Regions from separate parts of the Rhizobium sp. CAU 1783 genome, predicted to be linked through region 2. Evidence: riboswitches for the same ligand, from Rfam matches in the RefSeq annotation. Region 2 holds a riboswitch; each other region holds the start of a gene.
What was found. A riboswitch is a leader RNA that binds a small molecule or an ion and turns the genes downstream of it on or off. The one in region 2 is predicted to bind cobalamin.
Positions count from the first base shown of each region.

Region 1: linked by a shared signal. The riboswitch ahead of cobU (bifunctional adenosylcobinamide kinase/adenosylcobinamide-phosphate guanylyltransferase) and the one ahead of ACX93L_RS21590 (energy-coupling factor ABC transporter permease) in region 2 are both predicted to bind cobalamin.
Region 3: linked by a shared signal. The riboswitch ahead of ACX93L_RS12175 (ABC transporter ATP-binding protein) and the one ahead of ACX93L_RS21590 (energy-coupling factor ABC transporter permease) in region 2 are both predicted to bind cobalamin.
Region 4: linked by a shared signal. The riboswitch ahead of bluB (5,6-dimethylbenzimidazole synthase) and the one ahead of ACX93L_RS21590 (energy-coupling factor ABC transporter permease) in region 2 are both predicted to bind cobalamin.

Region 1 covers NZ_JBTOLM010000003.1:487,675-495,279, forward strand. Annotated here, with positions in the region: gene ACX93L_RS16175 (flavodoxin domain-containing protein) at 1-444, shown strand, start outside; gene crcB (fluoride efflux transporter CrcB) at 525-902, shown strand; gene ACX93L_RS16185 (RluA family pseudouridine synthase) at 1,000-1,989, shown strand; gene ACX93L_RS16190 (HAD-IA family hydrolase) at 1,986-2,639, shown strand; gene ACX93L_RS16195 (ATP12 family chaperone protein) at 2,650-3,453, shown strand; gene ACX93L_RS16200 (hypothetical protein) at 3,517-4,275, shown strand; cobalamin riboswitch at 4,345-4,715, shown strand; gene cobU (bifunctional adenosylcobinamide kinase/adenosylcobinamide-phosphate guanylyltransferase) at 4,885-5,409, shown strand; gene cobW (cobalamin biosynthesis protein CobW) at 5,414-6,487, shown strand; gene cobN (cobaltochelatase subunit CobN) at 6,742-7,605, shown strand, end outside.
Region 2 covers NZ_JBTOLM010000008.1:94,536-102,140, reverse strand. Annotated here, with positions in the region: gene ACX93L_RS21600 (aldehyde dehydrogenase family protein) at 66-1,496, shown strand; gene ACX93L_RS21595 (hypothetical protein) at 1,564-1,824, opposite strand; cobalamin riboswitch at 1,940-2,154, shown strand; gene ACX93L_RS21590 (energy-coupling factor ABC transporter permease) at 2,207-2,860, shown strand; gene ACX93L_RS21585 (phosphoribosylaminoimidazolesuccinocarboxamide synthase) at 3,055-4,005, shown strand; gene ACX93L_RS21580 (TetR family transcriptional regulator) at 4,069-4,680, shown strand; gene ACX93L_RS21575 (efflux RND transporter periplasmic adaptor subunit) at 4,839-6,059, shown strand; gene ACX93L_RS21570 (efflux RND transporter permease subunit) at 6,101-7,605, shown strand, end outside.
Region 3 covers NZ_JBTOLM010000002.1:1,109,908-1,117,512, reverse strand. Annotated here, with positions in the region: gene ACX93L_RS12195 (sugar ABC transporter permease) at 1-1,139, opposite strand, end outside; gene xylF (D-xylose ABC transporter substrate-binding protein) at 1,380-2,417, opposite strand; gene ACX93L_RS12185 (ROK family protein) at 2,656-3,885, shown strand; gene ACX93L_RS12180 (haloacid dehalogenase type II) at 3,980-4,630, shown strand; cobalamin riboswitch at 4,687-4,900, shown strand; gene ACX93L_RS12175 (ABC transporter ATP-binding protein) at 5,010-5,816, shown strand; gene ACX93L_RS12170 (ABC transporter substrate-binding protein) at 5,834-6,787, shown strand; gene ACX93L_RS12165 (FecCD family ABC transporter permease) at 6,787-7,605, shown strand, end outside.
Region 4 covers NZ_JBTOLM010000001.1:1,088,387-1,095,991, forward strand. Annotated here, with positions in the region: gene ACX93L_RS04985 (LTA synthase family protein) at 1-769, opposite strand, end outside; gene ACX93L_RS04990 (NAD+ synthase) at 987-2,666, shown strand; gene ACX93L_RS04995 (TolB family protein) at 2,698-3,528, shown strand; cobalamin riboswitch at 3,573-3,779, shown strand; gene bluB (5,6-dimethylbenzimidazole synthase) at 3,826-4,536, shown strand; gene ACX93L_RS05005 (methyl-accepting chemotaxis protein) at 4,700-6,571, shown strand; partial or broken gene ACX93L_RS05010 (DUF2865 domain-containing protein) at 6,943-7,605, opposite strand, start outside.

The DNA of each region.
Region 1 (7,605 bases), on a different contig from region 2:
GCCGTGCTGTTCAACGTGGTCACCGGCGCGGAGTTCGGCGTCGATCATCCGCAGGCCGCTATCCTGTGCGCGCCGATCCATGCAGGCCGCTATCCTGCACCCTTCGTCGACTTCGTCGAGCGCGAGAAGGACTGGCTGAAGTCGGTTCCGAGCGCTTTCGTGTCCGTTTCCTTGTTCATCCGCAGCGAGTTTGCCGAGGAACGTGAGGAGGCCATGCACTTCCCCGACGCGCTGATGGCCCAGACAGGCTGGACGCCCGGCATGGTTCATCACGCCGCCGGCGCCCTTCGCTACACCGAATACGACTTCTTCAAGCGCTGGATGGCCAAGCGTCTGGCCGAGCGCGAGGGCGCTCCCACCGACGTCAAGCAGATCCACGAGTTCACCGACTGGGCCACTCTGGAAACCTTCACGCGCGACTTCGTGGCTGCCGCCAAGGCGTGACCTGAACCTTCCGCCGGTCTTCCGGGCCGGCGGCCTTCTGTCGCGGCGCGGCGTCGCGCCGCACAAGCTCGGGGCGTCCGATGAACCAGATTTTGCTCGTGGCACTCGGCGGCGCCGTCGGTTCTGTCTGTCGCTACCTGGTCGGTGTAGGTGCTCTGAGGCTGCTTGGGCCGTCCTTTCCGTGGGGAACGCTCGCGGTCAACGTGGCAGGCTCCTTCGCGATCGGCGTCCTCGCCGAACTGATTGTCGCGCGCTACGGTGCATCCGCCGAACTGAGGCTCCTGCTGATCACCGGATTTCTGGGTGGCTTCACCACCTTCTCCGCCTTCGCCCTTGACGCCGTGACGCTCTTCGAGCGGGGCGCGACGGTGGCCGGCTTTGCCTATCTCGTCCTGAGCATCGGCGCTTCGATCGCCGCCGCCGTCGCCGGCATCGGCCTGATGCGTTCCGTGCTCTGACCGGTTTTCCTGTTTCCATCTTCGATCGAAATGCTCTAAAGCGCTCCGATAGATGAGAATTGCGGGCTTTTCCGCGGGACCGACCGAAAGAGTGGCAATGGCAGGCATCGAGCATATCACCGTGGAGGCCGACGAGGCAGGCATGCGTCTGGACCGTTGGTTCAAGGTGCATTTCCCCGGCCTCGGCTTCGGACCGTTGCAGAAGCTCCTGCGCTCTGGCCAGGTGCGTGTCGATGGCGGCCGGGTCAAGACCGACACCCGCGTGCAACCCGGTCAGGTGGTTCGAATCCCGCCGATGGAGGTCGACGCCAAGAAGACCGGACCGATCGCAAGCCACGACCTGAAGCATGGCGACGATCACGAGCTGCTGTCGCGCATGCTGCTGCATGAGGACGAGAAGGTTTTCGTGCTCAACAAGCCGGCCGGGCTTGCCGTGCAGGGCGGCTCGGGCCTGACCCGCCATATCGACAAGATGCTCGAGGCCTGGACCAGCCGGAAGGGCGAGAAGCCGCGTCTCGTCCATCGCCTCGACCGCGACACCTCCGGCGTACTGGTGGTTGCCCGCACGCGCGGCGCGGCCCAAAAGCTCGCCGCCGCCTTCCGCGAACGCGATACCAAGAAGACCTATTGGTCGCTGGTCAAGGGCGTGCCGCGCAAGCACGAGGACAAGATCTCCACCTGGCTGGTCAAGGACCAGACCGACGAAGGCGACCGCATGCGGATCGCCAGGCATGGCGAGGAGGGAGCCGACCACGCCGTCTCCTATTATCGCGTCATCGACACCGCCGCGCAGAATCTCGCATGGCTGGAGATGGAGCCCTATACCGGCCGTACCCACCAGTTGCGCGTCCATGCCCTTCATATCGGCCATCCGATCATCGGTGATCCGAAGTACTTCATCGACGATCCGAACTGGGATTTTCCGGGCGGCATCCAGAAACGGTTGCATCTGCATGCGCGCCACATCGACATCCCGCATCCGAACGGTGGCCGCCTGCAGGTGACGGCACCTCTGCCGCCGCACATGGTGCAGAGCTGGAACCTGCTGGGCTTCGATCAGGCCGACGGAAACAAGGACGAGGAATGAAGCTGGTACTCTTCGACTGCGACGGAACGCTGGTCGACAGCGTCGCTTTGATCCACGCGGTCATGGTGCGGACCTTCCGCCACTTCGGCAAGGTCGAGCCCACGGTTGGCGCCACCAAGGCGATCATCGGGCTCACCCTCGATATCGCGATTGCCCGTATCGACGGCAAGCCGCATGCGGACGCGGAAGCCGTGGCGATGATGGCGCACTACAAGGACATCTTCCTCGGCGTCCGCAGCGAACTCGGCTTCCATGAGCCGCTTTTCCCCGGCATCGCCGAACTGATCGCGGCCTTGGCCGCCCGCGAGGACGTGCTGATCGGCGCCGTCACCGGCAAGTCGCGCCGTGGCCTCGACATGGTGCTTGAAACCCACGGATTCACCTCCCATTTCTTCGTTTCCCGCACGGCCGATGATTGCCCGTCCAAGCCGCACCCCGCCATGGTCACTGAATGTTGCGATCAGGCGGGTTTCGTGCCGGCCGATACCGTGGTCATCGGTGATGCGGTCTACGACATGCAGATGGCCAAGGCGGCCGGTGCGACCGCCATCGGCGTCTCCTGGGGCTATGCCAGCGTCGAGGAACTCTGGGCGGCCGGTGCCGACGCAGTCGTCGACCGCCCGGCCGACATTCTCGCCCACATTCACTGAGGATACCGTCATGCGCGACGAACTGAGCGACATCTTCGGCACTTCCGTGCCAGAGCCGAGCCACGAGGACCCGGTCCGCCGGGCCCAGATCCAGATGAAACGACCTCAGGCGAAGCGCTTCTACACCACCGTCACGGTTGAGCCGGAGGGCGAAGGGTTCTCGGTGAAACTCGATGGCAAGGGCGTCAAGACACCGGGCAAGCGTCCCCTGACCCTTCCGACCCGCGCAGCCGCGGAGCTGGTCGCAGCCGAATGGCGCGCTCAGGTCGAGACCATCGATCCGGAGAACATGCCGGCGACCCGCCTTGCAAATACCGCGATCGACGCTGTGGCTGACCAGGCCGACGAGGTCTTCGAGGACATCGTGCGCTACAGCGGCTCCGACATGCTGTGCTACCGCGCGGACGGCCCCGAAGCGCTCGTCGAGCGCCAGTGCCTGCGCTGGGATCCGGTCCTGGGCTGGGCGGTGTCCGCCCACAATGCGCGCTTCATCCTGATCGAAGGGGTGATCCATCAGGAACAGCCGGCCGAGGCGATCGAAGCCTTCGCCGCTGCCCTTTCGGCGGACAAGTCGCCCTTGGCGCTGGCATGCTTGCATGTGATCACCAACCTCACCGGGTCGGCGGTCTTGGCGCTCGCCTTCCGCGACCGCTTCCTTTCGGTCGACGAGGCCTGGGGGCTTGCCCATCTCGACGAGGACTGGACCGAGGAACACTGGGGCGTCGACATGGAGGCGCAGGCCCGTCGCGCTCGTCGCTACATCGACTTCGCCGCTGCCGCCGCGATGTTCGAGGCGCAACAGGCTCGAGATTAACCCTTCGCTAACCATAACGATGGAAATCTTTGACGGATCAGAATCATCCGTCCGGGGTTTCCCATGTCCGCGCGCCCTTTCAAGCTCGCCCTAGCATTGTTCGTTGTCGGCATCCTCGCTTCGTGCAGCTGGATGAACCGACCGATTACCCGGCCGCTTGTTTACAACGTGCGCGAGGCCACCGTGATCGCGAACGCCTACGTTCCCCTGCGCATCATCGAAGGTGTCGATCGCCGGGTCTCCGATGCCATCCGGGCGACCCGTCCGCCGGCTGGAGCCGAGCGCGTGGTGGTGGTGATCCGCATCGACAAACTCGGCTACGGCTTCAACGCCCGACGCAAGCTCCAGTCTGCGACTTTCACCGTGACGGCCGCCTCGGTGGAGACCGGCGATCCGGTCGCGACCGGCACCTTCACCGTCAACAGCCCGACCGACGATCCGGTGATGGCCGAGGAGAGCCTTGCCGAAGAGATCGCGAGCCGGGTGCGCTTCGCCTTCTCGCTGGCTTCGCCGACTATCCGCAAGGTGGTTCTCCCACCGCGCACCACCTCGACCCGGCTCATGACGGATCCGGCGCCGCGTGCCTCTGTGGTCCCGCAGGCGTCCCCGACCGCGCCGGTGGCAGCCGCTCCGGCTGCAGTGCCGCCACCTTCTGCAGCCGAAGTTCCGGCCGTGCCGGACCTTGGGGCTGTTCCTGTCGCGCCGGCTTCCGCCATGAAATCCAATGTCGAGGAAGGCGCGAGCGGTTCCGTTGCGCTTGGAAAAAAGGCGGTACCTTGCGATCCCGCCAATGATCCGACTTGCGAACCGCATAAGCCCTGAGCTTCGCGTCGCCACGTCTGCGCGTCGCCACATCTGAGCGTCGATTGACTTGAACGGTCCTTGCGCCTAATCAAATCGCTTACGGATGGTTCTCGGTTCGGCGATTGGCGAGCCGGGAAGCAAAAGGGAATGCGACGATGGGGATCCAGTCCGGAACCGTCAATCGCAGCCGACCCCGCGACTGTAGAGCAGCGAGGGTCTTCCGTCCGGACTTGCGAGGTGAGGGGCGACGGTTCGCGTTGTGTGAACGGTCCGGATCCAGGCAGGAACGGAAAAGCCACTGAAGGGCTGCGCGATCAGCCAGGGCCGGACGCCTCTATGTCTACGAATCGTCCCCCTTTCGCGCCGCATCCACCTTCGGGAAGGCGAGGAGGATCCGCTGGCGCCATCCGGCGCCGCGACCTGCGAGCCAGGAGACCTGCCAACCGTGCCGGGCATCATGCCCACACCTTGCAAAGGGGAGGCTCCCCTTGTTGCCAGCACGGAGGTTGTCGTGGCGACGTATCAGAAGGGCGGAATCCGTCGATTCCGCGACTGCGGGCACCGTTTGGTGCCAGCTGCCGTTCGTGTCGGCGCCGCATGCGTTCAGCGTGTGGCCGGGTCGTGACGATGGCAACGGATCTTTCTACATCCATTCTCGTGCTCGGCGGTGCCCGTTCCGGCAAGTCACGTTTCGCCGAAGGCGTCGTCGTCGATTGCGCGCGCGAACGCCACTATGTCGCGACCGGTCGCGCCTATGACGATGAAATGCGTGACAGGATCAGGCGGCACCAGATCGACCGCGGCGACGGCTGGACGACCCACGAGGAGCCGGTCGATCTCGTCGGTCTGCTGAAGCGCATCGACGATCCAGCGCGGGTCGTGCTGGTCGACTGCCTGACGCTCTGGGTCACCAATCTGATGATGGCGGAGGAGGATGTCGCCGCCCGGTCGGCCGAACTCTGCGCGGCGCTGCCCGGGCTGCGTGCAAAGGTCGTCCTGGTTTCGAACGAGGTCGGTCTCGGCATCGTGCCCGAAAACCGGATGGCCCGTGAATTCCGCGACCATGCCGGTCGCCTGCATCAACTGGTCGCGCAGGTTGCGGCCGAGGTCTATTTCGTTGCGGCCGGCCTGCCGCTCAGAATGAAGGGTTGAACCAATGCTGCAACAGAAGATCCCCGCGACCGTCATCACCGGCTTTCTCGGCGCCGGCAAGACCACCATCATCCGCAACATGCTGATGAATGCCGGTGGCAAGAAGATCGCGCTCATCATCAACGAGTTCGGCGATCTCGGCGTCGACGGCGATGTGCTCAAGGGCTGCGGCGCGGAAAACTGCACCGAAGACGACATCATCGAGCTGACCAATGGTTGCATCTGCTGCACTGTCGCCGATGATTTCATTCCCACCATGCAGAAGCTGCTCGAGCGCGACGTCAAGCCCGACCACATCGTCATCGAGACCTCCGGCCTTGCCCTGCCGCAGCCGCTGGTCGCCGCCTTCAACTGGCCGGATATCCGCACCCGCGTGACGGTCGACGGCGTCGTCACCGTGGTCGACAGCGCCGCCGTTGCTGCCGGCCGCTTCGCCGACGACCATGACAAGGTCGATGCGCTGCGCGAGGCCGATGATAGCCTCGACCACGAAAGCCCGATCGAGGAGCTGTTCGAGGACCAGTTGACCTGCGCCGACCTGATCGTCCTCAACAAGACCGACCTGCTCGACGCCGACGCGATCGCCGCCGTCAAGGCCGAGGTCGCCGAGCGCATCCACCGCAAGCCGACGCTGATCGAGGCGAGAAACGGCGACGTCCCGGCTCTGGTGCTGCTGGGTCTGGGTGCCTCGACCGAGGACGACATCGACAATCGCAAATCGCATCATGAACTGGAGCACGAGGCGCTCCACGAGAGCGGCGAGGCGCATGACCATCATCACGACCACGACGAGTTCGAGAGCTTCGTGATGAAGCTCGGCCCGATTGCCGATCCGTCCGCCTTCGTCGATCGCCTGAAGGGCGTGATCGAGGCACACGACGTGCTGCGCCTCAAGGGCTTCATCGACGTGCCCGGCAAGCCGATGCGCCTCGTCATTCAGGCCGTCGGATCGCGCATCGACACCTATTTCGACCGCCCCTGGACCGCCGGAGAGACCCGCGAAACGCGCCTCGTCGTCATCGGCCTGCACGAATGGGATTTCGGTGCGGTGGTCGAGGCCGTCGAGAAGGCGGCCTGAGGCTTCATTAACCCCATGAACGCGCGGTTCCCCCCCCTTAGCCCTGCCGGGCATCTCCCCCTCAAGGGGGGAGATCGATCTAGCCGCCGCCGTTTGGCGCACGGATGGCTTGCGTCTTCTTCTGAGGAAACGACAAGGCTGCGGGGTGGTGGCGACGACATTGCGGTGGCCGCATTCCGATCTCCCCCCTTGAGGGGGAGATGCCCGGCAAGGCAGAGGGGGGTGTCTGTTCGGCACCGGAGAGGCACCGTCTGATGCACCTTCTCCTTGCCCAGAAAGGGTCGATCAGCGATGGCGAAGAGGCGGTCGATCTCGGTCAGTCGCCGGGCGACATCCTGTTCCTGTCGGCGGCCGACACCGAACTTGCAGCGATCGCCGCCGCCGTTGCGAGCCGCACCGCCGGCCCGAGCTTCCGTCTCGCCAGTCTGATGAGCCTGAAGCATCCGATGTCGGTCGACACCTATGTCGAGCGGACCGCGCGCTATGCCAGGCTGATCGTGGTGCGGGCGCTGGGCGGCGCCAGCTATTTTCATTATGCGCTCGAGGCGCTGCACGCCGTTTCCGCGCGGACCGGCGCCGCCATTGCCGTACTGCCCGGCGACGACAAGCCGGACCCGGGGCTCGCCGAATTTTCGAGGGTCGCACCCGAGGACCTTGCCGCGCTCTGGGCCTATCTGATCGAGGGTGGCGACGCCAATGCGCGCGCCTTCGTTGACTATGCCTGTGCCCTTGCCGGCCATGGCGAAAAGCCCGCGCCCGCCGCACCGCTGCTGAAGGCCGGCATCTGGTGGCCGGGCAGGGGCGTGATCGGGGTTGGAGAGTGGCGAGAGGCTTCTGGGCCTGCCCCTCATCCGCCTGCCGGCACCTTCTCCCCGTCGGACGGGGTGGAGGGACATGCGGCGGCGCCTCCTTCTCCCCGCTTGCGGGGAGAAGGTGCCCGAAGGGCGGATGAGGGGCAGTTTGACGCCGAGGCCATCTCCCCCCTTGAGGGGAAGATGCCTGGTAGGGCGGAGGGGGGTGAACGCCAGCCCGCGCCTATCGTAGCGCTCTGCTTCTACCGCGCCCTCGTCCAGAGCGGCGAGACCAAGCCCGTCGAGGCGATGATCGAGGCTCTGGCG
Region 2 (7,605 bases):
CCAGAATTCTCAGGTGCGGCCCACGCGGCTCTCGCCGAAACACCACAGATCGGAAGGATACTCCCATGACATTCAACAATCTCATCGCCGGCGAATGGGTCGGCGGCAACGCTTCCGAAAACCGTAGCCCCTCCGACACCAATGATGTGGTCGGCCTCTATGCACAGGGCACGCCGGACGACATGCGGGCCGCCATTGCCGCGGCCAAGGCCGCGTTCCCCGCCTGGTCGCGGTCCGGCATCCTGGAGCGTCATGCCATCCTGAAGAAGACCGGCGACGAGATCCTCGCCCGCAAGGAAGAACTCGGCACGCTGCTCGCCCGAGAGGAAGGCAAGACGCTGCCGGAAGCGATCGGCGAAACCATCCGCGCCGCGCAGATCTTCGACTTCTTTGCTGGCGAATGCCTGCGGCTTGCCGGCGAGAGCCTCCCCTCAGTGCGCCCCGGCATCGGCGTCGAGATCACCCGCGAACCGATCGGTCCGATCGGCCTCATCACGCCGTGGAACTTTCCGATCGCAATCCCCGCCTGGAAGATCGCGCCGGCCCTCTGCTACGGCAACACCGTCGTTCTGAAGCCGGCCGAACTGGTTCCGGGTTGCGCCTGGGCGATCGCCGACATCCTTCATCGTGCCGGACTGCCGAAGGGCGTCTTCAACCTCGTGATGGGCAAGGGCTCGGTCATCGGTCAGGTCATGCTCGACAGCCCGGATCTCGCCGGCATCAGCTTCACCGGTTCGGTCGGCACCGGCAAGCGCGTTGCTCTTTCCTCGATCGAACATGGCCGCAAGTATCAGCTGGAAATGGGCGGCAAGAACCCCTTCGTCATTCTCGACGACGCCGACCTTTCCGTTGCAGTCGAGGCCTCGCTCAACTCCTGCTTCTTCTCGACCGGTCAGCGCTGCACCGCATCTTCGCGCCTGATCGTCACCGAAGGCATCCATGACCGCTTCGTCGCCGCCCTTGTCGAGCGCCTGAAGTCGGTGACGGTGGACAATGCCCTGAAGGCCGGCACCCATATCGGCCCGGTGGTCGACGAACGCCAGTTGATGCAGGACATCGACTATATCGACATCGGTCGCTCGGAGGGCGCAAAGCTCGCCTTTGGCGGGGAACGCCTCAACCGCGAAACGCCCGGTTTCTATCTCCAGCCGGCGCTCTTCACCGAAGCCAGCAACCAGATGCGCATTTCACGCGAGGAGATCTTCGGACCGGTCGCGTCCGTCATCCGCGTCAAGAACTACGAGGAAGCGCTTTCGGTCGCCAACGACACCCCGTTCGGTCTCTCGTCGGGCATCGCCACCACCAGCCTCAAGCATGCGACCCATTTCCGCCGCAACGCCGAGGCCGGCATGGTGATGGTCAATCTCCCGACGGCGGGCGTCGACTTCCACGTTCCGTTCGGCGGCCGCAAGGGATCGTCCTTCGGCCCGCGCGAACAGGGCCGTTACGCCGCGGAATTCTTCACCACGGTCAAGACCCAGTACACGCTGGCCTGATCGCCACCGCGACAAGACGGACTTCATTCGAATGCGAAACGGGCCGGAACTCCGGCCCGTTTGTCTTTCAGCCGTTGGTGATCAGGATCAGGATGACGAACATGGTCGGCACGGCCACAAGCGCCGGAATGATAATCGCAGGATAGCCGAAGGCGAATATCGCAAGAAGCCACAACAGCAGAAGGTTGACGATGAAGAGCACCTTGGCGGTGGTCGGGCCACTCACGGCCTCCTTCAGCATCCAGCCGAACACCGGCACGTGATAGATCATCCTCGCAATCATCGCATCGTCCTTTCCGGGCAGCACCCAGTTCTTGATATTTGTCACCCCTAGCGACCGGTTGCGGCTGCCGCAATGCGGCAAAATGACATTCGTCAGGAACGCCAAACAACAATCGCGACATGGCGGATGGCGCTTCTGGACAGGCGCCGTGCTGCAGTCCTAATAGTGTGTTCGTGATGGTTCCACCGACCCGAACGGCGAGGTGGACGAAGAGGGAATACGGTGAGGACTACCCATCAGGGGCCGAAACCGTGGCTGCCCCCGCAACTGTGAGCGGCGAGCGACGTCCAGAATGCCATTGGCCAGAGGGCTGATAAGGCGGACCGAGAGCGAAGACCCGCAAGCCAGGAGACCTGCCATCACCTGAGCCACGAGCGTGGCATCTCTCGAAAGACCGCGCGGTGGGCGCGGACGAAAGGAATGACAAATGCATATTGAAGTTGGAATTATCGACCCGATCCGCCTTGCCCTGGCAAATGCGGCCGCCCTCGCCGTTGTGGCCTCCCAGGTTCCGGCAATCGTCAGGAACCCGCTCAACATTCCGAAGGCAGCGCTCGCGGCCGTCGGCTTTTCCGCGATGATGCAGATCTGGCACCTGCCTGTCGGCCCATCCGAACTGCACCTCATCGGTGCGACCACCATCTACATGCTGTTCGGTTTTGCCCCGGCCATACTCGGTTTCGCGTTCGGCCTCGTGCTGCAGGCCTTCCTGTTCGAGCCGGGTGACATTCCCCATCTTGGCGTCAATGCGCTCTCCCTGATGCTGCCGATGATTGCAGTTCACTACAGCTTCGGGCGCCGGCTGTTCGACGCCGACCTCAAGGACCGCTTCAGCCTCGGCAAGGTCCTGCGCATCGATGCGGTCTATTATGCCGGCGTATCCGCAATGGTCGGCTTCTGGCTGATGATCTCGAACGACAGCTTTGCCGTCACCGACTGGGCCACCTGGGTTGCTGCCTATTTCCCGGTCTTCGTCGTCGAGGCCTTCATCACATTCGCAGCGGTCACCTTGATCCGCAAGATGCGTTCGAACGGCATCGTCGCCAACATGACGGAAGTGAACCGCCTGACCTTCGCCTGATCGGGCGCAGTCAAACCGCAAGAGGCGGAGAAGACGAAGCGCGGGCCGTGGCCCGCGCTTTTTTCTTTGAAAAAGCCCGCCGCTTGCGCTACCGGCCTCTCAGAAGCCGGCAGCGCTTGACATGCGGTCGGTTAAAAACCACGGTCCGGTTGGCTCGCCTGCCGTTTCGACCCGCTCACCAAAGGGTAACGCCGTTGCGCATTCTGTCCGAAGCTCACTTTCCCGAACTGCCGAACTACTACCGCGGCAAGGTGCGGGAGAACTATGACCTGCCCGACGGTCGCCGGATCATCATTTCCACGGACAGGCTCAGTGCCTTCGATCGGATCCTCACCTGCATTCCCTACAAGGGCCAGGTCCTAACCCAGACTGCCCGCTACTGGTTCGAGGAAACGGCCGACATCTGCCCGAACCACGTCATCGACTATCCGGATCCCAACGTCGTCGTCGGCAAGCGGCTCGACATCCTTCCCGTCGAGATCGTCGTGCGCGGCTATCTTGCCGGCACCACCGGCACCTCGATTCTTACGCTCTACAAGAAGGGCGAGCGCAGCATGTACGGCATTACCTTGCCGGATGGCCTGCGCGACAACCAGGTCTTGCCCGACCCCATCATCACCCCGACCAGCAAGGCCTTCGACGGTGGGCATGACGAGCCGCTGAGTGCCACCCAGATCGTCTCTGAAGGCCTTCTGACGCAAGAACAATGGGACACCGTCTCACGCTATGCGCTGGCCCTCTTCGCCCGCGGCCAGAAACTCGCAGCCGAACGCGGTCTGATCCTCGTCGACACCAAGTACGAGTTCGGCAGCGACGCAGACGGCAACATCCTGCTGGCGGACGAGATCCACACCCCGGACAGCAGCCGTTACTGGCTGGCCGACAGCTATCCGGAAAGCTTCGAGAAGGGCCAACGCCCGGCGAGCTTCGACAAGGATTTCGTGCGCGCCTGGGTGGCGGAACGCTGCGACCCTTACAAGGATGAGATTCCGGAAATCCCGGTCGAACTGGTCGAGGAGACCTCAAAGGTCTATATAAGGGCCTACGAGACGATCACCGGCCGCAAGTTTGTGCCGGACGATCGGGAAGCAACACCGCGCGAGCGCGTCAAGGCGAACCTCGCCGCCTATTTCCCGGGGAGTTGATACCAAGTGCCAGCCTCGCAGAAAGGTCTTCGGTCAGCGGAAGTCGAACGCGCCTGCCCCGGGGTGCGCCCGACACGGCGTCCGCGCCGACCGGCCGGCGAGACTCGCGAGGACATCCTCAACACGGCCGAGCATCTTTTTCGCACCCGTGGCTATTCCAGCGTGGCGATCGCCGACATCGCAACCGCACTCGGCATGTCGCCAGCCAATATCTTCAAGCATTTTCATTCGAAGACGAGCCTGGTAGACGCCATTTCGGCCCGTCATATCGAGAAGATGATCGCCCGCCTTGGCGGTCATGACACGGAGAAGCCGGCGCCGCTCCAGCTACTCGAGTTCGTCAAGCATCTCATGCAGAGTCATCTGCGGGATCTGGCTGAGAACCCGCACATATTCGAGATGGTCGTCCTGACGGCCAAGGACGACCTCCAATGCGGTCACCGCTATCGGGACATGTTGCTGGCCGACCTCGCCACCATCGTCGACGCCGGCATTGCCGAAGGTATCTACAAGGTCACCGACAGCCACAGGGCGGCCAATGCGGCCTTCCTGGCCCTCGCCTGTGTTCTCCATCCCGTCATGATCGCGAACGAGAAGGCTGACATATTGGCAACACGCTGCGAAGATGTCGTGGCGCTGATCAATGCCGCACTGCAAAGTCCGCTTGCAAAGTGACGATTTCTTTCATACGTCACTAACCGGAATTCACATTTTGCAATTCTTCCGATCCGCCGTCGGCCGGCTCGCTGCGAATTAACATGAGTTAATTTTGAAGCAGAACCGGTTTATTGTCCCGCTGGATCACCCGCCACATTGATGACCCGGAAAAAACAATGAATAGACACATCAAGCTGACCTCGGCCCTCCTGCTCCTCTCCGCCGTCCTGGCCGGCTGCAACGATGCCGGAACGGCCGGCAATGGTGCGGCAGGTGCCGGAGCCGGTGCAGAGCGCCCGCCATCACCCGTCAGCGTCGTTGTGCTGAAGAAGGCTACCCAGCCGCTCACCACGCTTCTGCCGGGCCGAGCATCCGCATTCCAGGTCGCAGAAATCCGCCCGCGCGTCAGCGGCATCATCAAGGAAATCGCCTTCAAGGAAGGCAGCGAGGTGAAGGCCGGCGACCTACTCTACAAGATTGAGGACGACACCTATCAGGCCGAGGTCGCCCAGGCCAAGGCAAGCCTGGCCAAGGCCGAAGCAAGTGTGCCGAGTGCCGAGGCGAACCTTGCCCGCTACGAGCGTCTCGTGAACAGTGGCGCCACCCAGATCGAGTTCGAGAACGCCAAGGTGACGCTGCTTCAGGCGCGCGCCGACGTGGCGCAGGCACGGGCTGCGCTGAACGTGTCCCAGATCAACCTCGACCTCACCGAGATCACCGCGCCCTTCGAGGGCGTGACGAACACGTCGAAATTCTCGATCGGCAACGTCGTGACGGCCAATCAGTCTGATGCACTGATGACGCTGCGCCGCCTTGACCCGATCTATATCGACCTCACGGAATCGAGCGCCAACCTGCTTCGTCTGCGCCAAGAGATCGCCGCAGGCCGGATGAACAAGAACGAGAATGACGCAACGGCCGACATCCGCCTGACGCTGGAAGATGGCATCGAGTATCCGCATGCCGGCAAGCTCGACATGTCTGAAATGGCCGTCAGCGAAACGACCGGCACCTACTCGATCCGCGCAGTCTTCGACAATCCGGACAATCTGATCCTTCCCGGCATGTATGTTCGCGCGAGCGTCACCGTCGGCAGCGAGGACGGCTACCTGATCCCGCAGCGCGCCGCGACCCGCAACGCCCGCGGCGAACTGACGGCGAAGTTCGTGACGGCGGAGAACAAGGTTGAAACCCGGACCTTCGTCAACAGCCACATTTCCGGCAATTCCTGGCTCGTCACGGAAGGCATCGCAGATGGCGACAAGCTGATCGTCGATGGTTTCCAGTGGATTGGCGATGGTGCGACGGTCGCCCCGGTCGAGGCGACCGTGGATGCGAGCGGTTTCGTCGTCGAAGCGCCGAAGGCGCAGGACGCAGCGCCGGCCGCGAAGCCCTGAACGGGCTCGGCAGGCAGTACAAAGGCGCTAAGGGGTAATCCATGGCCAAGTTCTTCATCCACCGTCCGATTTTCGCATGGGTGATCGCGATCGTCATCATGCTGGGCGGCGCGCTCGCAATCTCGACGCTCTCCATCTCGCAATATCCGGACATCGCACCGACCACCGTTCGCATCAGCGCATCCTACAGCGGCGCAAGCGCCGAAACCGTCGAGAAGTCAGTAACCTCGATCATCGAGGACGGCATGACGGGTCTCGATGACCTGAGCTACATGACCTCGTCGTCAAGCACCGGGCAAGCCTCGGTCACGCTGACCTTCGGCAACAGCATCGAGCCGGACATCGCCCAGGTTCAGGTCCAGAACAAGCTGCAGCTCGTCCAGTCGCAGCTCCCCGACATCGTTCAGTCGGCCGGTATCTCCGTTACCCGTTCAACCTCGAGCATCCTGCTCGTCGGCGCACTGGTCTCCACGGATGCCAAGCGCCAACCCGTCGAACTCGGCGACATCTTCGCGACCCAGATCGAAGACCAGATCAAGCGCCTCGAAGGCGTCGGCAGCATCGAGGTGTTCGGCACCGGCTACGCCATGCGCGTCTGGCTCGACCCCTTCAAGCTCAACAAGTTCCAGCTGACGCCGACCGACGTCACCGCCGCCATTCAGGCGCAGAACACCCAGGTGTCTGTCGGTTCGATCGGCGGCCAGCCGGTCGTCGAAGGCCAGCAACTGAATGTCACCGTTACGGCCCAGAGCCAGCTGCAGACCGTTTCCGACTTCGAATCCATCATCCTCAAGGTCGAAACCGACGGTGCGACTGTTCGCCTGAGTGATGTAGCCCGCATCGAGATCGGCCAGGAAAGCTATGGCACCAACACCCGCGCCAACCGCAACCCGGCGACCGGCTTTGCCGTGAACCTCGCCACCGGCGCCAACGCGCTGGACACGGCCGATCGCGTGAAGACGGCGCTTGCCGCGATCGCACCATCGCTGCCGGAAAACGTGATCATCACCTACCCCTATGATACGACGCCTTTCGTTCAGCTCTCGATCGAGAAGGTGGTTCACACCCTCATCGAAGCGATCGTCCTGGTCTTCTTCGTCCTGCTGATCTTCCTGCAGAACCTGCGCGCGACCTTCATCCCGATGATCGCCGTGCCGGTCGTCCTGCTTGGCACCTTCGGCATCCTCGCCTTGACGGGATACTCGATCAACACGCTGACCATGTTTGCCATGGTTTTGGCGATCGGCCTCCTCGTTGACGATGCCATCGTCGTCGTTGAGAACGTCGAGCGCATCATGTCCGAGGAAGGACTGTCGCCGATGGAGGCGACGGAAAAGTCGATGGGCGAAATCACCGGCGCCATCATCGGCATCGCGCTCGTCCTGACCGCCGTGTTCATCCCGATGGCCTTCTTCGGCGGCTCTACCGGCATCATCTATCGGCAGTTCTCCATCACCATCGTCTCGGCGATGCTGTTGTCGGCTCTCGTCGCCGTCGTGCTTACACCGGCACTCTGCGCCACCATGCTGAAGCCGATCGATCACGA
Region 3 (7,605 bases), on a different contig from region 2:
AGCGAGGTGCCGCCAATGACGGCGGCGGCGATGGTGTAGAGCTCGTCGAGCTCGCCCTGCGCATTGGTCGCGGCATTGAGGCGGGCCGTGGAGATCGCGGCGGCGATCGCGCAGAGAATGCCCATCAGCATGAAAATCTTGACGGTTACCCAACGGGTCTTGATGCCGGCGAGCTCGGCTGCCTCGGGATTGCCGCCGAGTGCGAAGACGTAGCGACCGAACCTCAGCCGGGTCGAAATGAAGGTCATGACGATGCCGACGGCGATCGCGATCAGCACCGGAATGGCGATGCCGTGCGAGATCTGCAGGCCACCGTCCGGCCAGGCGATGCCGTTGGCGTCGGCGAACTTGCGGGCGATATTGGTCGGCCAATAGTAGTGATTGGCGATCGAGACCGCGCCGAGCACCAGCGCGCAGCCGAGGATCGAGAGGAAATATTCGGCCCAGACCGGGCGCAGCGGAAAGCCGAAACGCTTGCGCTGCTTGCGGGAATTGATGATGGCCGCGACGATCGCCAGGCAGGCGACAAGGCCGACGATCCAGCTTGCCGTCGCCCCAATCGAACCTTCGGTGCCGCCGCCCATCAGGCGGAAGGTGGCATCCATCGGCGCGACCGTCTGGCCCGAGGTGACGAACCAGGTGGCGCCGCGCCAGACGAGCAGGCCGCCCAGCGTGACGATGAAGGCCGGCACGTTGAGGAAGGCGATGATGACGCCATGAAGCGCGCCGATCGCCGCGCCGACGACGATGCCGGAGGCGAGCGTCAGGATCCAGATCGCCGGATGCTCAAGGCCGAGATATTGCGGCAGGATCTTTGCCTGCATGACGCCCATGATCATGCCGCAGAAGCCGAGCACGGAGCCGACCGACAGATCGATGTTGCGGGTGACGATGATCAGCACCATGCCGGTCGCCATGACGGCGACCGAAGAGGTTTGCACGGTCAGGTTCCACAGGTTGCGCGGCGTCAGGAAAAGGCCGCCGGTCATGAGCTGGAAACCGAGCCAGATGAGCACCAGTGCGCCGACCATGCCGAGCAGGCGGGTGTCGATCTCGGTCGCCCGGAAAAAGCGCTTCACCGGATTTTCACCGGTGTTTCGGCTGGGATTTGTCTGGGTAGCGTGTGTGATGTCGGCCATGGATGCGCCTTCTCCCCCCACTTTGTCTGTCATTGCCGTCCGTTCTTTCGGCAGGGCCGAAGCACGAAGCGGCGGATCTGATGATGCGGTTCGGATCGTGCCGGACGCCCTGCCTCGAAAGGTCAGAAGGCTCGACACCTGCGTGGCGACATTGTCCGCCGCGCACCCTCCTTGTGCAAGCGCCGCAACGGGTTTCGTTGCGGCGCTTGCGAAGGTCGGGATCACACCGCGCGGGAGTGATTACTTGCAGGCGGCAACATCACCCTTGACGCCCTGGCAGGCTTCGTCCTTGGAGATCCAGCCGGCGTCGATGACGACGTTCAGGTTGTCCTTGGTGATCGGAAGCGGAGCAAGGAAGACCGACTGCATGGCAACGCCCTTCGGGCCGCCGTTGAAAGCGGTCACGCCGGACACTTCTTCCATCTTCTTGCCGCCGGCGAGTTCGACGGCGATTTCAGCCGCGCGCTTGCCGAGTTCGCGGCTGTCCTTCCAGACGGAGACGGTCTGGGTGCCGAGCGCGACGCGGTTCAGCGCCGCCTTGTCGGCATCCTGGCCGGAGACCGGAACCGAACCGGCGAGACCCTGGGCGTCGAGGGCTGCGACCGCACCGCCGGCTGTGCCGTCGTTGGAGGCGACGACCGCGTCGACCTTGTTGTCGTTGGCCGTCAGGAACTGCTCCATGTTCTTCTGGGCAATTTCCGGCTTCCAGCCGTCGGTATAGGCCTCGCCGACATTCTTGATCTTGCCGGCGTCAACGGCTTCCTTGAGCACTTCCATCTGGCCGGCGAACAGGAAGTCGGCGTTCGGGTCGGAAGACGAGCCCTTGATGAAGACGTAGTTGCCTTCCGGCTTCACCTTGAACACTTCGCGGGCCTGCATGCGGCCGACTTCCTTGTTGTCGAAGGTGATGTAGAAGGCAGCCGGGTTTTCGATCAGGCGGTCGTAACCAACGACAGGGATGCCTTCGGCGGCTGCCTTCTCGATGGCCGGACCGATCGCCTCGGAATCCTGGGCGAGCACGATGAGCGCGTTGGCACCCTGCGAGATCAGGCTCTCGATGTCGGTCAGCTGCTTGGCGGCAGACGACTGGGCGTCGGCGGAAATGTACTTATCGCCCGAGGCTTCCAGCGCTGCCTTGATGGCGGCTTCGTCGGTCTTCCAGCGTTCTTCCTGGAAGTTGGACCAGGAGACGCCGACCACGAGGTCCTTGGCGTTGGCGACGGAATGCAGGCTCGTGATGACGGCAGCGCATGCCATCAGCTTCAATACGGATTTCATTTAACCCTCCCGTTGAAAGACGGCACGCCGGCGAACCTCCCGTTCGCCCCGACGACCGCCCTGACATACTGCCCAGCCCCGGCGAAGCCGCCCATGGTTTTTCTCGACAGTCGAGAAAATAAATGTCAGAAGATTCCGGGACTGTCAACACAGCCTCCCGCAGGGCTTGCAAACCGCAGCCCCGAATGATTTTTGTGCAGGACCTATCGCGAAGGGATGCCATGAACGGACGCCTGCCATGCTGACGAAATCCAGCACCGAAATGGTGCGTCAGCAGAACAGCGCCCTCGTGCTTTCGGCGCTGAGACGCCATGGACCGCTCGCCCATACCGACATCGCCGCCGCGACGGGCCTCGCCTCGGCCACCGTCTCGGCCATCACCGCGGAGCTGGAGCGGATCGGCGCGCTGGAGCGGCGCGAGCAGCCGGCGGCAGGAGGGCGCGGACGGCCGCGCGTGCTCTTTGCCCGGCGGCGCGATTTCAGCTACCTGATCGCCGCGCGCATCTCCTCCGACAGCGTGCAATATTCGCTCGCCGACTATACCGGGACACTGATCGACCGTTTCGAGGAAGCCCGCGATCACGCCGCCTCCTCGCCGATCGCCTTCATCGCCGGCTTTCGAGACGCGCTGGCGAGGCTCGCACAACGATCGAAGCTCGCGCCAGAGCGGATCACGGCGGTGTCGGTCAGTTCCAAGGGCATGGTCGATGCCGGCGGGACACGGCTCCTCTGGTCGCCGGTGTTCGGCCGCGAGGAGATCGACTTTTCGACCGCGCTCGATCTCGCCCCCCAGACGCGGGTCCGTGTCAACAACGAGACGCTGCTGGTCGCCCATGCGCTCGGCCTTCGCGCCGACAAGGATGCTGCCCGCCCCTTCAATGCGCTCGCCACGCTTTCGCTCGGCCATTCGATCGGGCTCGGCATCGCGAGGCGGGGACAGTCGGGCGACCTCGAGGTCAGCGCACCGAACTTCGGCCACATGCTGAACGCCTCGGACGGCAAGCTCTGTCGCTGCGGCTCCTACGGCTGCGTCGAGGCGTCGGCCGGTTTCTACGGGATCCTGCGCACGGCCTTCGAGGTGCCGCCCGACACCATCCCCGCCAAGTTCGTTCCGCTTGCCGAGATGGACAAGATCGCCAACCGGGCGCGCCAGGGCCATCGCATGTCGGAATACGCCTTCCGCCAGGCGGGTCTTGCGCTCGGCCAGGGCCTGTCGCGGGTGCTCAGCCTCTACGACAACATGCCGATCGTCATCACCGGCTACGGCACGCGCTACATCGATCTCCTCACCCGCGGCCTCGACGAGGGACTGTCGCAATCCTTCCACGTCCGCATTCACGGACCGCCCGAGATCAGCGTCGTGCCCGAGGAGGCGACGCTGGTGTTCGAGGGGCATCTCGACCGGGCGCTGACCGAAATCGACAACGACATCGCCGGTCTCCGGGCCGAGGAGACCGCCACGCGATAAGGCCGCGGCACCGGCGTGACGCTGAAGGCGCGCGCGACCTTGCCGAGCGGCCTTTCGGCGCCTATGACTTCCGGAGCTTTTGACGGGAGGAACGATGTCCACGGCGGCCTATGTCTTCGATGCCTATGGCACGCTTTTCGACGTGCATGCGGCGGTGCGCCGCCACGCCGAGCGGGCCGGCCCCGAGCACCAACGCTTTTCCGAGATGTGGCGCGCCAAGCAGCTCGAATATTCCTGGGTGCGCAGCCTGATGGGCAGCTACCGCGATTTCTGGCAACTGACCGAAGAGGCGCTCGACTACACGCTCGCGCGCTTTCCGGGCGTCGACCGGGCGCTGCGTGCCGATCTTCTCTCGGCCTACTGGACGCTCGACTGCTATCCGGAAGTGCCGGCCGTCCTCAAGGAGCTGAAGAGCCGGGGGGCCAAGCTCGCCATCCTGTCCAACGGCTCGCCCGAGATGCTGGCGGCGGCGGTGAAGAACGCCGCCCTCGACGTGATCCTCGACGACGTCTTCTCGGTCGACGCGATTCGCGCCTACAAGACCGCGCCCGAGGTCTACGACATGGTGACCACTGCCTACCGGCTCTATCCGCACGCCGTTTCCTTCCAGTCGTCCAACCGCTGGGACGTCGCGGGCGCGCAACGATTCGGTTTCCGGACGGTGTGGATCAACCGCCTCGACCTGCCTGACGAATACACCGATCACCGTCCCGACCTGATCCTGCCGAACCTTGCCAGCCTGTGACGCGCAGGCCAGGCGGATGCAAAATTTCACCATTGACGCCACGATGTAACATCGTTACGCCAACCACCGTTGAAGGTTTCCCAAGGACTGGCGTCCCGAGGAATTAAAAGGGAACACGGTGCGACGTACCCATCAGGGCGCAAGACCGTGGCTGCCCCCGCAACTGTGAGCGGCGAGCTCGACCGGACATGCCACTGGCCGAAAGGCTGGGAAGGCCCGGGAGCGCGATGACCCGCAAGCCAGGAGACCTGCCATCGACGATTGACGAAACCTGGCCGGGGTGTGCCAAGGGAAACGACGATGGCGATTGCGACTTACACTGCTGCTTCTTGCCCGACCGGATCTCGTTCTGGCCCCCGCGTGACCGCGGAGGCGAGCGATGGAGCTTTCAGAATCCCTATACGGGCCTAGACCTGCTGCACTGAAAGTGGAGGCTCTCAGCTGGGGGCCGACGCGGCGGCAGACCATCATCCATGATCTCACCTTCTCGGTGAACCCCGGCGAGATGCTGGCGATCGTCGGCCCGAACGGGGCCGGCAAGTCCAGCCTGCTGCGCTGCCTCTACCGTTTTCACCGGCCGGTCGCGGGTCGGGTCAGCCTCGACGGCACCGATCTGTGGCAGCTCGAGCCCCCCGACGTGGCCCGCCGCGTGGCGACCGTCCTGCAGGAACCGGCCGGCGACTTCGGCCTAACGGTCGCCGAGGTGGTCGAGCTCGGCCTCACGCCCCATGCCGAAAGCCGCAACCGCAAGGCCGCTCTTGCGGCCGTCGGCGAGGCTTTGTCGCTGATGAAGCTCACCCATCTCGCCGCGCGCAGCTTCGCCTCGCTCTCCGGCGGCGAGAAGCAGCGCACGATGATCGCCAAGGCACTGGTGCAGAGGCCCGACCTCTTGATCCTCGACGAGCCGACCAACCATCTCGACATCCGCCACCAGCTCGAGGTGCTCGCGCTCCTCTCCCACCTTCCGACCACGGTGATCGTGTCGCTGCACGACCTGCCGCTCGCGGCCGCCCATGCCGACCATGTGCTGGTCATGCATGACGGGCGGAAAGTTGCCTGCGGCCCGGCGCTCAAGGTGCTGACGCCGGAGACCATCCGCGAGACCTTCGCCGTCGAAACCACCGTCGAACGCCACCCTAAGACGGGGCGCCCGCGCTTTTCCTTCCACCTCGACCACAGTTTCTAATAAAGGAGAAATTTCTGATGCACCGTTCCCTTTGCCTTGCCGCCATGCTTTCCCTCGCCGCCTCTAGTGCGCTCGCCTCCGGCTTCCCGGTCACCGTCAAGAGCTGCGACCGCGACGTGACCTTCGAGGCCGCGCCGAAGCGGGCCGTTTCGCAGGACATCAACCTCACCGAAATGATGCTGGCGCTCGATCTGACCGGACAGATGGCCGGCTATTCCGGCATTTCCGGCTGGTACAAGATGGACGGCGAACTGAAGGCCCGCCTCGGCGACCTGCCGGAGCTTGCCCCGCAGCAGCCGACCAAGGAGGTGCTGCTGGGTGCCGATGCCGACTTCCTGTTCGCCGGCTGGAACTACGGCATGAAGGTCGGTGGCGAGGTGACGCCGGACACGCTCGAGCCGTTCGGCATCAAGGTCTATGCGCTCACCGAAAGCTGCATCCACATCATGAAGAAGGACAAGTCCTCGATGGAGGACATGTATACCGACATCGTCAATCTCGGCCGGATCTTCGGCGTCGAGGAGCAGGCGCTGGCGCTGGTCGACGGCTACAAGGCCGAGATCGCCAAGGCGATCGCCGCGGTGCCGACGGATGCCCCGATGCCGAAGGTTTTCGTCTATGATTCGGGCGAGGACAAGCCGTTCACCGCCGGGCGCTATGCCATGCCGACCGCGCTGATCGAGGCGGCGGGCGGCAAGAACATCATGGACGATGTCGAGACGAGCTGGACCACGGTCGGCTGGGAAGGCGTGATCGAACGCAATCCGGACGTCGTGGTGATCGTCGACTACGGCGACGTCACCGCCGAGCAGAAGGCCGACTTCATGCGCAAGAACCCGGCCTTCAAGGACATTCCCGCCGTGAAGAACAACCGCTTCGTGGTGCTGCCCTATGCGCAGGCGACACCCGGTCCGCGCAATGTCGAGGCTGTGAAGACGCTGGCCGGCGCCTTCCATCCGACGGTCAACTGATGAGCCACCGGCATTTCGTCAAGGGTCCGTGCCATGCGCTGATCCATGCGCTGCCGCTTCTGGTGGCCGGGCTCGCGCTCGGCCTCCTCGGCATGATGCTGGTCGGCGTCAGCGTCGGCGCGGCCAACATCCCGCTCGATACGGTCTGGAAGGTCATTGCCCGCCATCTCGGCGCGACGAACCTCGTCGTCGACTGGTCAGCGGGCCGCGACGCCATCGTCTGGGAGGTGCGCCTGCCGCGGGTGATCCTCGGCGCGGTGATCGGGGCAAGCCTGTCGCTGGTCGGAGCGGCGCTTCAGGCCGTGACCCGCAATACGCTCGCCGACCCGCATCTGCTCGGCATCTCGTCGGGTGCCGCCTTCGGCGCGATCATCGCGCTCCTGCATACCGGCATGTTCTTAGGCCTGGCGACCGTGCCGCTGCTCGCCTTTCTCGGGGCGCTCGCCAGCACGGCGCTGGTGGTCGCAACCGCCCGCTTCGCGCACGCCACCAATGCCAGCCGGCTGGTGCTGACCGGGGTGGCGATCTCCTTCGTGGTGAGTTCGCTCGGGAGCCTCGCCATCTTCCTCGGGGACCCGCGCGCCACCCATATGGTGGTGTTCTGGATGCTCGGCGGGCTGGGGCTGGCGCAGTGGAGCCACCTGCCCTATCCGCTGGTCGCCCTCGTGGTCTGTGGCGCCTATCTCGTCTTCAATGCCCGGCGGCTCAACGCCATGACGCTCGGCGACGAGAACGCCACGACGCTCGGGATTTCCGCCGAACGCTTCCGGCTGGTGGTGTTCGTCGTCTCGGCGCTGCTGACCGGCGCGGCCGTCGCC
Region 4 (7,605 bases), on a different contig from region 2:
CGCCGAAGAAGCTCGCCGGCAGGCGTTCCGGTGCGATGTCGGCGATAACCTCGGAATTGTAGCCCTGCGGCGCCTGGACATTGGCCATCGGCACGTTGAAGGCGAAGGCCAGAAGGAAGCCGTTGTGGCGATAGTTTTCCTGCTGATCCCACATCATGGGGACGATGTTGAGGCGGTCGCGCAGGTAGGAAAAGGAATTCGGGTTCATCAGCGACAGGAAGCCGCCGATCAGAGGAAGCGCCACGACGAGGCGGACGAGCTTCGACTGGGCCGAAAGCGAAGGGAAGTGGCGGCGGCCGAGCACGAGCAGATAGGCGAGCAGCGCCAACAGCCCGACCACACCGAGGACGAGGCCGATGGAGGCGAAGGGGCGGGCCGCGAACATGACGGGCACCAGTTCGCCGATCTGGCGGCCGAACAGCATGTCGCTCGGATAGAGCGGGTCGGACAGATATTGCTGCTTCTGCATGGACAGAAAGGCAGGAAGGATCGCGAGCGGCACGAGTACGAGAGCCGACTGGTAGACACGGCCGAAGACGGCGTCTACAGCGATGAAGAGCAGGAACAGGACGCCGACCGCCACCATTCCGGGGCGGGCAGAGGACAGGAGATAGTCGGAGACGTCGATCAGCGTACCGCGGGCCAGCCATTCGGTTACGATGATCGTCAACAGCGCCAGCAGCAACGAGTTGACGATGCGCATGGAGCCGCGCAGCGCGGTCACCCTGGCCGTGGACGCGGCACCGCTCGGGGCGTCTTCAACCGACATTCGGGGCTCGGAGATAATCTCGGCCAACTCGCTCTCCAGCAGAAAAGATGGTTTCATAAAAGTTTCGCATAGCTGTCACATAACCGTTATGAACGCCAGATGAACCATGGCGCACCGGTCTTTGTTCCCCGCATTTCCTTGACAGCTGTGGCGCCGCGAACGCGGCATTTGAATACCCGCCGTTGCGAAGGCCGGACGCACGCGCTAAACGATGGACATGAGCGAGATTCAGACCCGACCCGACACCCTTCGCATCGCAATCGCGCAGCTTGATTCCACCGTGGGCGACGTTGCCGGCAATCTTGCCAAGGCAAGGGAAGCTCGGGCGGAGGCGTCGGTCCACGGCGCGGATCTCGTGCTTTTCACCGAGCTTTTCATCTCGGGCTATCCGCCGGAAGATCTCGTTCTCAAGGCGGCCTTCCTCAAGGCATGCCTTTCGGCTGTCGAACAGCTGGCGGCTGATACCGCCGACGGCGGGCCTGGCGTGATTATCGGTTTCCCGCGTCAGGACGACAAGGGCCGCTACAATTCGATCGCTGTCCTGGACAACGGCAAGATCATTGCGACGCGCGACAAGATCGATCTGCCGAACTATGGCGAATTCGACGAGAAGCGTGTCTTCGTCGCCGGCGAGATGCCGGGGCCTGTCAACTTCCGCGGCGTCCGCCTCGGCATCCCGGTCTGCGAGGACATCTGGGGCGAACTCGGCGTTTGCGAGACGCTCGCCGAGTCTGGTGCCGAGATGCTGCTCGTGCCGAACGGCTCGCCCTATTATCGCGGCAAGGTGGACGTGCGCCATCAGGTCGTGCTGAAACAGGTCATCGAGACCGGCCTGCCGATGATCTATGCGAACCAGCTCGGCGGCCAGGATGAACTGGTCTTCGACGGTGCGAGCTTCGCGTTCAACGCCGACAAGACGCTGGCCTTCCAGATGAGTCAGTTCGAGGCGACCGTGTCCGTGACGACCTGGAAACGGGCGCAGGACGGATGGCGGTGCGGCGACGGGCCGATGTCGCGCATTCCGGAAAAGGAGGAGGCCGATTACCGGGCCTGCGTCCTCGGATTCCGTGACTACGTCAACAAAAACGGTTTCAAGAGCGTCGTGCTGGGCCTTTCCGGCGGCATCGACTCCGCCATCTGCGCGGCAATCGCAGTCGATGCTCTGGGCGAGGAGCGGGTGCGCACGATCATGCTGCCCTATCGCTATACCTCGCAGGATTCACTTGCCGATGCTGCGGCCTGCGCCAAGGCGCTCGGCTGCCACTACGACACAGTGCCGATCGCCGAGCCGGTCGAAGGTTTCCTCTCGGCGCTGTCCGACATGTTCGAGGGGACTGAAAGCGGCATCACCGAAGAGAACCTGCAGAGCCGCGCGCGCGGCACCATTCTGATGGCGATCCCCAACAAATTCGGCTCGATGGTGGTGACGACCGGCAACAAGTCGGAAATGTCGGTCGGTTATGCGACGCTCTACGGCGACATGAACGGCGGCTTCAATCCGATCAAGGACCTCTACAAGATGCAGGTCTATGCGTTGGCTGCCTGGCGCAACGGCCATGTGCCGCCGGGTGCGCTCGGCCCCTCTGGTGAAGTCATTCCGCAAAACATCATTTCTAAGGCGCCGTCGGCGGAACTCCGTCCGAACCAGACGGACCAGGATTCGCTGCCGCCTTATCCGGTGCTCGACGACATTCTCGAATGCCTGGTCGAGCGGGAAATGTCGGTTGACGAGATCGTTGCACGCGGTCACGACGTCGCCACCGTTCACCGGGTCGAACATCTGCTTTATCTTGCCGAATACAAGCGCCGCCAGTCAGCGCCGGGGGTGAAGATCACCCGCAAGAATTTCGGCCGGGATCGTCGCTATCCGATCACCAATCGCTTCCGCGACCGCTGAGGCGGCCGGCGGCGCGTTTCCGGGAGGGAAGATGCGCAGCTCCGTCGAAATCTACAATATCCGCACGCGCAGCCATCGCGTCGTCTGGCAGACGGAGCGCCTCGTCGAGGCGCCGAACTGGACGCCGGACGGCGCCTTTCTGATCCTCAACGGCGACGGCCTACTCTATCGCCTGCCGGTGGACGGGAGCGCAGAGCCGGTGCTGATCGACACCGGATTCGCCACGCGATGCAACAACGATCATGGCCTTTCGCCGGACGGCAAGCAGATCGCGATTTCGGACAAGGTCGCCTACGGCAAGTCCTGTATCTATGTCCTACCGGCAGGCGGCGGGGAGCCCCGCCAGGTGACGCGCAACGTGCCTTCCTACTGGCACGGCTGGTCGCCGGACGGGGCACGGCTCGCCTATTGCGGCATTCGGGACGATGTCTTCGACATCTATACCATCTCCATCGACGGCGGGGAGGAGACGCGGCTCACCTTCGGCGAGGGCCGCAACGACGGGCCCGACTATTCGCCGGACGGGAAATGGATCTATTTCAATTCGAGCCGGACCGGGCGGATGCAGATCTGGAGGGTGCCAGCGTCCGGCGGTGCGGCCGAGCGGATCACCGACAGCCGTTTCGGCGACTGGTTTCCGCATCCTTCGCCGAACGGCGACAAGGTGCTGCTGCTCTCCTATGATCCGGAGGTTTTCGACCATCCGCGGGACCTTCCTGTCCGGCTTCGCCTCATGGACCCGGACGGGCAGAACATCGAGACGCTGTTCGAACTGTTCGGTGGTCAGGGCACCATCAATGTGCCGAACTGGGCGCCGGACGGGGAAGCGTTTGCCTATGTGCGGTATTTCCCCGTCGCCTGAATTGCCGATGTCGCATGCGACGGCTTGTGTCGCGCGACGATTGCGCTAGAACGATTCCGTCAGGTGCCCGGCGTGTCGAACGGCGGGAGAATCGGGAAGCCGGTGGAAATCCGGCACGTGCCCAACGCTGTGAGGTGGATGGAGCGCGCGAACGGGTCGGTTGCGACCCGAGCCACTGGTCTTTAGGCCGGGAAGGCGGCGCGATCCAGCCGAAGCCCAGTCAGAAGACCGGCCTGGCAAGATAGGCTTTGCCCGCGTGGACGGCGGGCGGTCGTCAGCATTGTTGGGGAACAAACGATGCAAGATGAACCGAGCGAGCATCTCGTCCGGGCCGGCGCCTTTTCCGTCGAAGAGCGCGAGGCCGTCTACAAGGCGATCCGGACCCGTCGTGACGTCCGTGACCAGTTTCTGCCTGATCCCTTACCCGAGGATCTGATCGCCCGCCTGCTGGAGGCCGCACACAATGCGCCGTCGGTCGGATTCATGCAGCCGTGGAACTTTCTCGTGGTGCGCGATCAGGTGCGGCGCGAGGCGGTGTGGCGGGCCTTTTGCCGCGCCAATGACGAGGCGGCCGAGATGTTTTCCGGTGAACAGCGCGACAGCTACATGCGGCTGAAGCTCGAAGGCATCCGCAAGGCGCCGCTCGGCATATGCGTGACCTGCGATCCGACGCGGGCCGGGCCTGTGGTGCTTGGGCGCACCCACAATCCGCGAATGGATAGCTATTCGACCGTCTGCGCGGTGCAGAATCTCTGGCTTGCCGCGCGTGCGGAAGGCGTCGGCGTCGGCTGGGTCAGCATCTTTCACCAGGACGACATTCGCGCGCTGTTGGGCATTCCAGGGCATGTCGAGGTCATCGGCTGGTTCTGTGTCGGCTATGTCGATCGCCTCTACGATCAGCCCGAACTGGCGCTCAAGGGTTGGCGGCAGCGTTTGCCGATCGAGGATCTCGTCTTCGGAGAGGTCTGGGGAGCACCTCTTTCGCCTGCCTTCGACCGAGAAACGTAAGTATAGTTACTTTATACTGATCTGGACCTGTTGTGTTTAACATAAATTAAGGCGGCATGGCTAAATCTGGCCATGCTCAGGGTTTCCCTCGACTGCATGACGCAGGTTTCGCGCCGGATGAAGCGGCGAGCCAAACCTTTTCATTGTTGTCTTTGGGGTCTTCATGAAGCTTTTCAACATTCGTCTCGGAAAAGCGGTTCCCGCAGCGATCGGCGGTCTCGTCCTGGTCAGCGTCACCGTGCTCGCCATTTCCGACTATTTCGGACAGCACCAACTCGAAACGGTCATCGATCTCTACGAGACCGAACGTAAGGCAGACGTCTATCTGCGCGACCTGATCGCCGCGCAGAAGGAGGTCGAGCTTGCCATCGTCAGCACACAGGAATCGCTGACCGATATTTCCGCCACCCAGGCGAAGGATGGCCTGGACGACGGCTTCAAACTGGCCGAGGAAGAGGCCGCACGTCTGGCCAAGCTGATGGATCGCATCAATACACTTTCCGTCGCCCTGGAAGCGCCTGACCTCGTCCCGGCCATGAAGCTTCTTGCGGATCGCTATGCGGACTTCCACAAGGCCGGCATCGAGATGGCCAATGCCTTCATCAAGGGAGGGCCGGCCGAGGGCAACAAGTTGATGGGCAATTTCGACAGCTTCTCGGATGCCCTGCAGAAGGAGATCGAGGCAACCCATTCGATGGTCACAGCCATCGTCGACAGGGAAATCAGGAAGTCTGAGGCGGACATCTCCAATGCGCGCGCGGAGGCGGAATCCATGGCCGCGCTTCTGGCCGCGCTCGGCCTCGTGCTGCTCGCCAGCGGTGCCGGCCTAGCCTTCTTCGTGATGCGCAGGCTGCTTGCACCGCTCGACCGGGCAACGGACGCGATGAACCGTCTGGCGGACGGCCACATCGATGCGCAGCTTGCCGGAGCCGAGCGCTCCGACGAGATCGGTGACCTCGCCCGGGCGTTCACGCACTTCCGCGAAAACCTCATCGCTCGCCGTGACGCCGAGCTCGAGGACAAGCGCAATCGCGAACGGCTGGCGGAGATCCAGTCGATGAACGAAGCCGACCGCATAGCCGAGCTCAACCGGACGAAAACCGCCGTCGATACGGTGGCCGAGGCTCTCGATCGTCTGGCCCATGGCGACCTGACCTCACGCATCACCAGGGTCTTCGAGGGCGAATATGATCGCCTGCGGCTCAATTTCAATCAGTCGGCCGAAAAGCTGCAGTCAGCGATGTCCGGCATCGCCAACGTCTCGCATGAGATCCGCTCCAGCTCGGCGGAAATGCGGGCGGCTTCCGACGACCTGGCACGCCGCACCGAACAGCAGGCCGCGGCCCTCGAGCAGACGGCGGCAGCGCTCAACGAGATCACCACCACCGTCAGCAACTCGGCCGCGATTGCCGACAGCGCCAGCCGCAAGGTAAGCGAAGCCAACCGGCGGGCCGAACAATCGGACGAGATCGTCCGCCACGCCATTGCCGCCATGGGCCGGATCGAGGAGAGCTCCTCGCAGATCGGCAAGATCATCGGCGTGATCGACGAGATTGCCTTCCAGACCAACCTCCTTGCGCTGAACGCCGGCGTCGAGGCGGCCCGGGCGGGCGAGGCGGGCAAGGGCTTTGCCGTCGTTGCGCAAGAAGTGCGCGAGCTTGCCCAGCGCTCGGCCAATGCAGCCAAGGAAATCACCGGGCTCGTCGCGCGGTCGGGCGAGGCGGTGAGCTCCGGCGTCTCCCTGGTCAACCAGTCGGGCGAGATCCTGAGCCTGATCCAGGCCAACGTCACCGAGATCAACAGCGATATCCGGGCCATCGTGACCGGGGCGCACGAGCAGGCAACCGGGCTGTCGGAAATCAACGGCGCCATCACGCAAATGGACCAGGTCACGCAGCAGAATGCCGCGATGGTCGAGCAATCGACCGCCTCGGCACACAAGCTGGCACAGGAGGCCGACGACCTGTTCGCGCAGGTCCGGCAATTCGAGATCCGCGCGTCCGCTTACGGCACGGCCCAGACCCGCGCGGCCTGAGGCCATCGGACCGCAGCAGTCTCAAGGAGAGGCCGGCCGCAAGCCGGCCTTTCTCGTTTCAAACGCTGCGGGTTGGCCGACCGTCACTGCTGGACGGGCTGTGGGCCGGGCAATGCGGGGTTCTTGAGGTCGATGCTGCTGGTTTCCTTGGGCAGGAAGGTCGGTCCGACCTGGCGGACATGGGCGGCATTCGGATCGTAGACTCGATCCTCGATCGGTCTTTCCGCGGCAGTCACAGGCGGTTTGACACCCTTCTTCGCCTGGCTTTCTGATCCACCCATTTCGATCACAGCCTTGCCGTCGGCCGGATGGCTCTGGCCGGCTATGCCCGTGCCGCGCATCTTCCGATAGTAGGCGGTGAGATCGCAGCCGCAGGCCGGTTGCTCGCCGCTCTGTCGGTTGAGATAGGCGAAGGCATTCGGGAGGCTGCGATAAGGCTCTCCCGTTTCGGCCGAGACCATGTCGGCCGATTCTTCCGTACTGATCGCGTGAAAGAAGAGTTCGGTCTCGGTGTTCGGGCACATCTGTTCACAGACCTGCGCGTCACGGCGGAAGCTGAGCGGCGAGGTTCCCGACGAGATCGGGAAGAAGGCGCCGTCGCAGGTGCGGACGCAGAGTGTGCGAAGGTTGCCCTGGCCGGCAAGGGCCATGAAGCGGGCGGTGTTTTCCGGATCAAGGGGCTGCGGTCCCTCGGCGCCGGGGGGCGTCAAGTCGGCCTCGTCGACCGGCGGTGGCTCGGCGTTGCACCCATTGTCTTCAAGAGCCGCAAGCAGCCGAAGCCTTGCAGGATTTTCGCCAATGCTCTCGCGGCCGGCCTCATCGCGTTTTGCGGCGAGATCCTGCCTGTTTGTCTCCATGCGGGACAGAGCCTCTGAGAGCTCGCCGCATTGTGTTGTCCCGTCGGCGCGATATTGCACGACCGAACCGTCGCAGCGCAGGCTTCGCATGTCCTGGCGGACCTTGCGGATCTCCAGGTTCTGTCGGGCGATGGCGCTCGAATAGCGCCGCACGGCCGCGGTGTCGACGATCACCTC